2 regions of the Pseudolabrys sp. genome follow, and region 2 is predicted to be linked to the other one. Evidence: riboswitches for the same ligand, from Rfam matches in the RefSeq annotation. Region 2 holds a riboswitch; the other holds the start of a gene.

Evidence for each region. A riboswitch is a leader RNA that binds a small molecule or an ion and turns the genes downstream of it on or off. The one in region 2 is predicted to bind cobalamin.
Region 1: it holds a riboswitch for cobalamin, as region 2 does, so the genes downstream of both, AB7F10_RS11290 (ribonucleoside-diphosphate reductase subunit alpha) here and AB7F10_RS02070 (TonB-dependent receptor plug domain-containing protein) in region 2, are expected to answer to the same signal.

What each region holds. Positions count from the first base shown of each region.
Region 1 is NZ_JBFWPH010000003.1:378,251-381,901, forward strand. It holds gene AB7F10_RS11285 (ribonucleotide-diphosphate reductase subunit beta) at 1-310, opposite strand, end outside; gene AB7F10_RS11290 (ribonucleoside-diphosphate reductase subunit alpha) at 301-2,268, opposite strand; cobalamin riboswitch at 2,374-2,593, opposite strand; gene leuB (3-isopropylmalate dehydrogenase) at 2,663-3,651, opposite strand, start outside.
Region 2 is NZ_JBFWPH010000001.1:427,230-430,880, reverse strand. It holds gene AB7F10_RS02080 (FAD-binding oxidoreductase) at 1-545, opposite strand, end outside; gene AB7F10_RS02075 (thioesterase family protein) at 693-1,196, shown strand; cobalamin riboswitch at 1,236-1,463, shown strand; gene AB7F10_RS02070 (TonB-dependent receptor plug domain-containing protein) at 1,581-3,533, shown strand; gene AB7F10_RS02065 (DUF6925 family protein) at 3,552-3,651, shown strand, end outside.

The DNA of each region.
Region 1 (3,651 bases), on a different contig from region 2:
TCAGATAGTTGTCGCCGACCTCGATGTCCGACTGCGTGAAGAACCGGAAGATCTGCGTCAGCAGCGCCCGTTCGTTCGCGGTGATGCGGTCGGAAGCCCAGTCCTTGAGATCGTTGCCGAGCGGCACCTCCTCGCCCATCCAGTGCGTCTGCTGCTGGCGCTTCCAGAACTCGTAGGCCCAGGCGTAGCGGTCGACGTCGTAGGTGCCGGCTGTCTCCAAAAGGCCAATGCGGCCGGCGCCGATCAGCGCACGCGGATCGAGATCGATCAGGCTTGAGCCCGCGGGCACGGCTGCTGCGATCACTGACATGCGAGGCACTCCTCGTAGTCGGTCGGCGCGGCGGCTGTAAGCCCCTCATCCTGCGCTTCCTTCTCACCGAGCTTGCCGGCGAAAGCGGCGCGCGAGATCGACTTCGAGCGACAGTAGTAAAGGCTCTTGATGCCGCGCTTCCATGCCGTCCAGTGCAGCATGTGCAGATCCCACTTATCGATGTCGGCCGGCAGATAGATGTTGATCGACTGGCTCTGGCAGATGAACGGCGTGCGGTCGGCAGCAAGCTCGATCACCCAGCGCTGGTCGATCTCGAAGGCGGTGCGAAACACAGCCTTTTCGATTTCGCTGAGACAATCGAGATGCGCCACCGAGCCTTCATGCTCGATGATCGACTGCCATATCTCCGGTGTGTCGGCACCCTTCGACGCGAGCAGCCGCGCGAGATACGGGTTGCGCACCGAGATCGCGCCGGACAGCGTCTTGTGCGTGTAGATGTTGGCCGGGATCGGCTCGACACAGGCGCTGGTGCCGCCGCAGATGATGCTGATCGAGGCGGTCGGCGCGATCGCCAGCTTGTGACTGAAGCGCGCCTTGACGCCGCGCTCCAGCGCGTCGGGACAAGGACCGCGCTCGTCGGCGAGTGCGACGGAAGCGGCGTCAGCATCGCGGCGGATTTTGCGAAACATCGTCAGGTTCCACGACTTCGCCATCGCGCTTTCGAACGGGATGCCCTTCGATTGCAGGAACGAGTGGAAACCCATGATGCCGAGGCCGACCGAACGCTCGCGCAGCGCGGCATAGCGCGCCCGCTTCATGCCGTCCGGCGCGACGGTGATGAAATGCGTCAGCACGTTGTCGAGGAAGCGCAGCACATCCTCGATGAAGCCCGGCTGATCGTGCCACTGGTCCCAGGTCTCGACATTGAGCGAGGACAGGCAGCACACCGCGGTGCGCTCCTCGTCGCGGTGATCGCGGCCGGTCGGCAGCGTGATTTCGCTGCACAGGTTGGAGGTCGAGACTTTCAGGCCGAGTTCGCGCTGGTGCTTGGGCAGCGCGCGGTTCACCGCGTCGATGAACAGCAGGTACGGCTCGCCGGTCTGCAGCCGCGTTTCGAGAATGCGCTGCCAGAGCTGCCGCGCATCTACCTCGCGCATCACCGCGCCGGATTTCGGGCTGCGCAGCGGGACCTTCGCTCCGTCGCGCACCGCTTCCATGAAGGCGTCGGTGACGTTGATGCCGTGATGGAGGTTGAGGCCCTTGCGGTTGAAGTCCCCGGACGCTTTCCGGATCTCGAGAAATTCCTCGATTTCCGGGTGATGAATGTCGAGATAGACCGCCGCCGAGCCGCGCCGCAGCGAGCCCTGGCTGATCGCCAGCGTCAGTCCGTCCATGACGTGAATGAACGGAATAATGCCAGAAGTCTGTCCGGTCTTCACGGATTCGCCGATCGAGCGCACGCCGCCCCAGTACGTGCCGATGCCGCCGCCGTTCGAGGCAAGCCAGACATTCTCGTTCCAGGTGGTGACGATGCCGTCGAGCGAATCCGGCACGGCGTTGAGGAAGCACGAGATCGGCAGGCCGCGCGTGGTGCCGCCGTTCGACAGCACCGGCGTCGCCGGCATGAACCAGAGCCGCGACATCGCGTCGTAAACCCGCTGCGCGTGGGCGACATCGTCGGCGAAGGCGCAGGACACCCGCGCAAACATGTCTTGGAAACTTTCGCCCGGCATCAGATAGCGGTCGGTCAGCGTTTGCTTGCCGAACGCGGTGAGCAGGCTGTCGCGCGAGCGGTCAAGCTTCAGATCGTCCGGCTTCGGCGGCGGCGCAAGCGGCGCGGGCAATGGCGCCGGCGTGGATGCCGGTTTGAGTGTCTGCTGCGCGCGTGCCTGCTCACTCTGGACAAGCCGCAAGTCCGGCTGCGGACGGTTTGCTTTCGCCGCATTGCGCGGCGGCACCAATTGACCGCTCTGGTCGAAATCGTAACTGAAGGCCATCAGCAACCCCGTGATGTTGGGGCTGGGCAATCGCAGCGGATGGCCGGGTCATGCGGCCGCGCAGGGCCGTGTCACCAAGCGACCTGCCGGGGCACCCCGCCCGAGGACGTCTCAACGATCACGGCAGGTCTCCTGGCTCGCGGGTCGCTGCGGCTGCCTGTGTCTTCCCGGCGCTTTCGCGCCAGTGACTGAGGTTCGACAGCCGCTCGCCGCTTACAGTTGCGGGGGCAGCCCCGGCCTTGCCGTTTCCGGCGCACCGGGTTCCCTCTTAGCTCTCATTTCCACTAGATGTAGAAACGAAAAGACCGTGACGCCTAGATTTAGCGTCACGGTCGCTCGATTCGTCAAGCCTGTTTTGCTGGCGGTTTTGCGCCGCCGGAACTGCGGGGAAAACTCAGGCCGCCTTCTCAAGCTCGGCGAGAATGGCGTCGCCCATTTCCGTGGTGCCGACCGTCTTGGTGCCCGGCCCGGCGATGTCGCCGGTGCGCAGGCCCTTGGCAAGCGTCGCGGCGATCGCGGCATCGATCATGTCGGCTTCCTTGCCGAGGTTGAACGAGTAACGCAGCGCCATGCCGAACGAGGCGATCATCGCGATCGGATTGGCGACGCCCTTGCCGGCGATGTCGGGCGCGGAGCCATGCACCGGCTCGTAGAGCGCCTTGCGCCGCTTGGTCTTGGCGTCGGCCTCGCCGAGCGAAGCGGAGGCCAGCATGCCGAGCGAGCCGGTCAGCATCGCAGCGACGTCCGACAGCATATCGCCGAACAGGTTGTCGCAAACGATGACGTCGAACTGCTTGGGATTGCGCACGAGCTGCATGCCGCCGGCGTCGGCCAGCATGTGCTCGTACTTCACGTCCTTGAATTCGCGCTGATGGACCTGGCCCATCACCTCGCTCCACAGCACGCCCGACTTCATGACATTGCGCTTGTCCATCGAGGTGACCTTGTTGTTGCGCTTGCGCGCCAGCTCGAAGGCCACGCGGCCGATGCGCTCGATCTCGTAGGTGTCGTAAACCTGCGTGTCGATGGCGCGCTTCTGGCCGTTGCCGAGATCGGTGATCGTCTTCGGCTCGCCGAAGTAAACGCCGCCGGTCAGCTCGCGCAGGATCATGATGTCGAGGCCTTCGACCAATTCGCGCTTGAGCGAGGAAGCATCGGCCAGCGCCGGATAGGTCACCGCCGGGCGCAGGTTCGCGTAGAGCACGAGATCCTTGCGCAGCCGCAGCAGGCCGGCCTCGGGTCGCACCTCGTAAGGCACCGTGTCCCACTTCGGACCGCCGACCGCGCCGAAGATGCAGGCGTCGGCGGCGTGCGCCTTGGCCATCGTCTCGTCGGTGATGGAGACGCCGTGCGCGTCGTAGCAGGCGCCGCCGACCAGCGCCT
Region 2 (3,651 bases):
AGCACGACCTTGAGCGCCAGCACATTGTCTTTCATCGTGCCGTAGCGCACCGCATTGGTGCCGGAGGCGCGCGTCGAGGCCATGCCGCCGAGCGAAGCGTCGGCGCCCGGATCGATCGGGAAGAACAGGCCCATGTCGCGCAGATGCGCGTTGAGCGTCTTGCGGGTGATGCCGGGCTGAACGACGCAGTCGAGGTCCTCGGCATGGACCGCGAGCACCTTGTTCATGTCGCGGAAATCGACCGAGACGCCGCCACGCGGCGCGTTGACGTGTCCTTCGAGCGAGGAGCCGGCGCCGAACGGAATGATCGGCACGCCATGCTTCGCGCAGATGCGCACGATCTGCTGCACTTCCTCGGTCGATTGCGGAAAGACGACGGCGTCCGGCGGCTCGTTCGGCAGCCAGGTGATCGTGTTGGCGTGCTGCTCGCGTACCGCCTGCGAGGTCACGACCCGGTTGCCGAAGGCGGCGGTGAGTTCGCCGAGCGCCGCCGACAGCGCCTGCGCCTCCGGTTTGCCGTGAACCGCCTTGACCGCGACCGTCATCGAACGTCTCCGCACCCGCTTATTCCAAACATGCGCGGACCGTGGCCCCGAACCCGCAAGGGGTCAAGGGCGGCGCGGCCGGCCCGCTGGACCGCGGCTTTGCCGCCGGCCTAGATTACGGTTCGTTCCGCCCACGCCCGACCCGCCATGCCCGACATCCTGCATCCGATCCCCGCGCCTTTCGTGTCGTCGCTGATGACGGTCGAGCCGCAATGGATCGACTACAACGGCCATCTCAACATGGCCTATTACAATGTGCTGTTCGACCGCGCCGTGGACGAAGCCTATGAGGCGCTCGGCATCGGCCTGAGCTATCTCAAGCGCACCAACCATTCGACCTTCACCGCCGAGATCCACGTCCGCTATATCCGCGAGATCCACGTCCACGCGCCGGTGCGGGTGTCGTTCCAGCTGATCGATTTCGATGAGAAGCGCATCCACTATTTCGAGGAGCTGCGCCACGCCGAGGAAGGCTGGCTGTCGGCGACCTCGGAAAACATGACGCTGCACGTCGACATGGGCGCCAAGAAGGTCGCGCCGTTCTCGGCGGACACCATGAAAGCCTTGGCGGCGATGAAAGAAGCGCACGTCAAACTGCCCTTCCCCGACGGCGCTGGCCGCAAAATCGCGATGCCGGCCAAAGGCCGATAGCCGCTGTCCCGCCGGGCGATTGACTCGCCGTCAGCCGGTTCCTAACCTGATCGTGACGGTTCCCCTCGGGGATCAAAAGGGAACGCGGTGCAGGCGGGCGTGATCATGTGTTTCGGCACATGCGCGCGGCCGACGATGCCGCGGCTGCCCCCGCAACTGTAAGCGGCGAGTCTTCCGTCATTACGCCACTGGGAACTCGGGTCCCGGGAAGGCGACGGACGACAGCGACCCGCGAGCCAGGAGACCTGCCGTCAGCCGTGGTCACACGCGGACATACTGGTCGGGGCGTACCGGTAGTAGCCGAACCAATCGTGCCTTCGGGCCGTGCGGGGAGACTTCGTTCGCGGTGACGTGCCACCAGGCGTGTTACCCGAGGAGTATCCCATGCGGTCCGCCAGTTTCCTTCCCGAGCCGCGTCACGCGCGGCTTGCTTGCCTGCTTGCGTCGTCTTCCTTCGTCTCCGTCCTGCTGATCGGCCTTCCCGTCACGGCATCCGCGCAGGAGTCCGCCGTCGCGCTGCCGACCATCAATGTCGACAGCCCGACCGGCATCCCGACGCCGATCGACAAGATCGCCAATTCGATCACCGTCATCACCGGCGCGGAGCTTGAACGCGACCAGCGCCGCACCGTGCCGGACGCCTTGCGCACCGTGCCGGGCCTCAACGTCGTCCAGAGCGGCGGCCCCGGCGGGCAAACGTCGGTGTTCATGCGTGGCATGGAAGCCCGGCACGTCAAGGTGCTGGTCGACGGCATCGAGGTCAGCGACCCGAGCACCAATGTCCGCACCTACGACTTCGGCCAGTTGCTGACCGGCGACATCGAACGCATCGAGGTGCTGCGCGGGCCGCAAAGCGGCCTCTATGGCTCGGACGCGATGGGCGGCGTGATCTCGATCACCACCAAAAAGGGCAAAGGCCCGCCGAAAGTCACCGGCATGGTCGAAGGCGGCTCGTTCGGCACCTTCAACCAGAACGCCAGCCTCAGCGGCTCGCAGGTGCAAGATACCGGCGCGAACGTCAACTACGCCTTCAACGTCCAGCACTTCCGCACGACCGACACGCTGGTGACGCCCGAGCGCATCGTTCCGGCCGGCCAGCGCGTCATCAGCGACTACTACGACAACAAGACCTACTCGACGAAACTCGGCGTCGACTTCGGCGACTATGTCACGCTGAACCAGGTCGCCCGCTATACGGACTCCGAATTGCGCTACGGCGGTGGCGCGCCGGGCAACGCCCGGCAAAGCACGCAGAACGTCCACCAGTTCTTCAGCCGCAGCGAAGCCGTCGTCTCGACATTCGACGGTCGCTTCAAGAACTATTTCGGCTTCAATTTCAGCGACCACTGGAACTGGAACAGCTTCGCCGGCGGCGCGCCGACCGTGAACAAGGGCGAACGCTACAAGGTCGACTGGCGCGGCGTCGCGCAGATCATGCAGGGGCAGACGCTGGTGCTCGGCCTCGAACACGACCGCGAAACGCTGGAGACCTCATCCACCAATGCCGAGAACGGCAACAAGGCCGGCTACGTCGAATTGCAATCCGAATTCGCGCAGCGGGTTTTCCTGGTCACGAACATTCGCCACGACATCAATGACCGCTTCGGCGGTCACACGACATGGCGCGTCGCGCCGGCGGTGATCGTGCCGGGCACCGAAACCAAACTGAAGGGCAGCGTCGGCACCGGCTTCAAGGCGCCGACATTGAGCCAGATGTTCGTCAACTTCCCCGGCTTCCCGCCGTTCTTTCCCGCCTTCTTCGGCAATCCCAACCTGAAGCCGGAAACCAGCGTCGGCTACGACGCCGGTTTCGAGCAGCCGCTGTTCAACAACCGCGTCCGGTTCGGCGTTACCTACTTCCACAACGACATCGAAAACCTGATCACCGCCAACGCGGCCGGCACCACCAACGTCAACATCAACAAGGCGAAGACGTCCGGCGTCGAGAGCTTCGTTGCGGTGACGGTCACCGAACGGCTGACGCTGCGGGCCGACTACACCTATACGGACGCCTTCGACGAAACGACCGACCAGCAACTGCTGCGGCGGCCGCGGAACAAAGGCAGCGTCTCGGCGGTGTGGACGCCGGTCGATCCCCTCACCTTGTCGGCCACGCTCGTCTCCGTCGGCCGCTGGAAGGACGTCGACCGGGTCACCTTCGCCCGGATGGATCAGGGCGGCTACACCACGATGAATTTCGCCGCCAATTACAAGGTCAACGAGAACGCCACGGTGTTCGGCCGGATCGACAACCTGTTCGACGCCCGCTATGAGAATCCGAACGGCTACGAACAGCCCGGATTCGGCATCTTCGGAGGTGTCCGGATCTCCAACTGATGGAGCAAAATCCGGACCTTGAGCGCACAAGGCGACATCGTGGCAATCCTGGCGCAACAGGCCTCCGATCCGGCGACCGGCTGGAGCCTCGGCGCATTCGGCGCGATCGCGGAGTTCA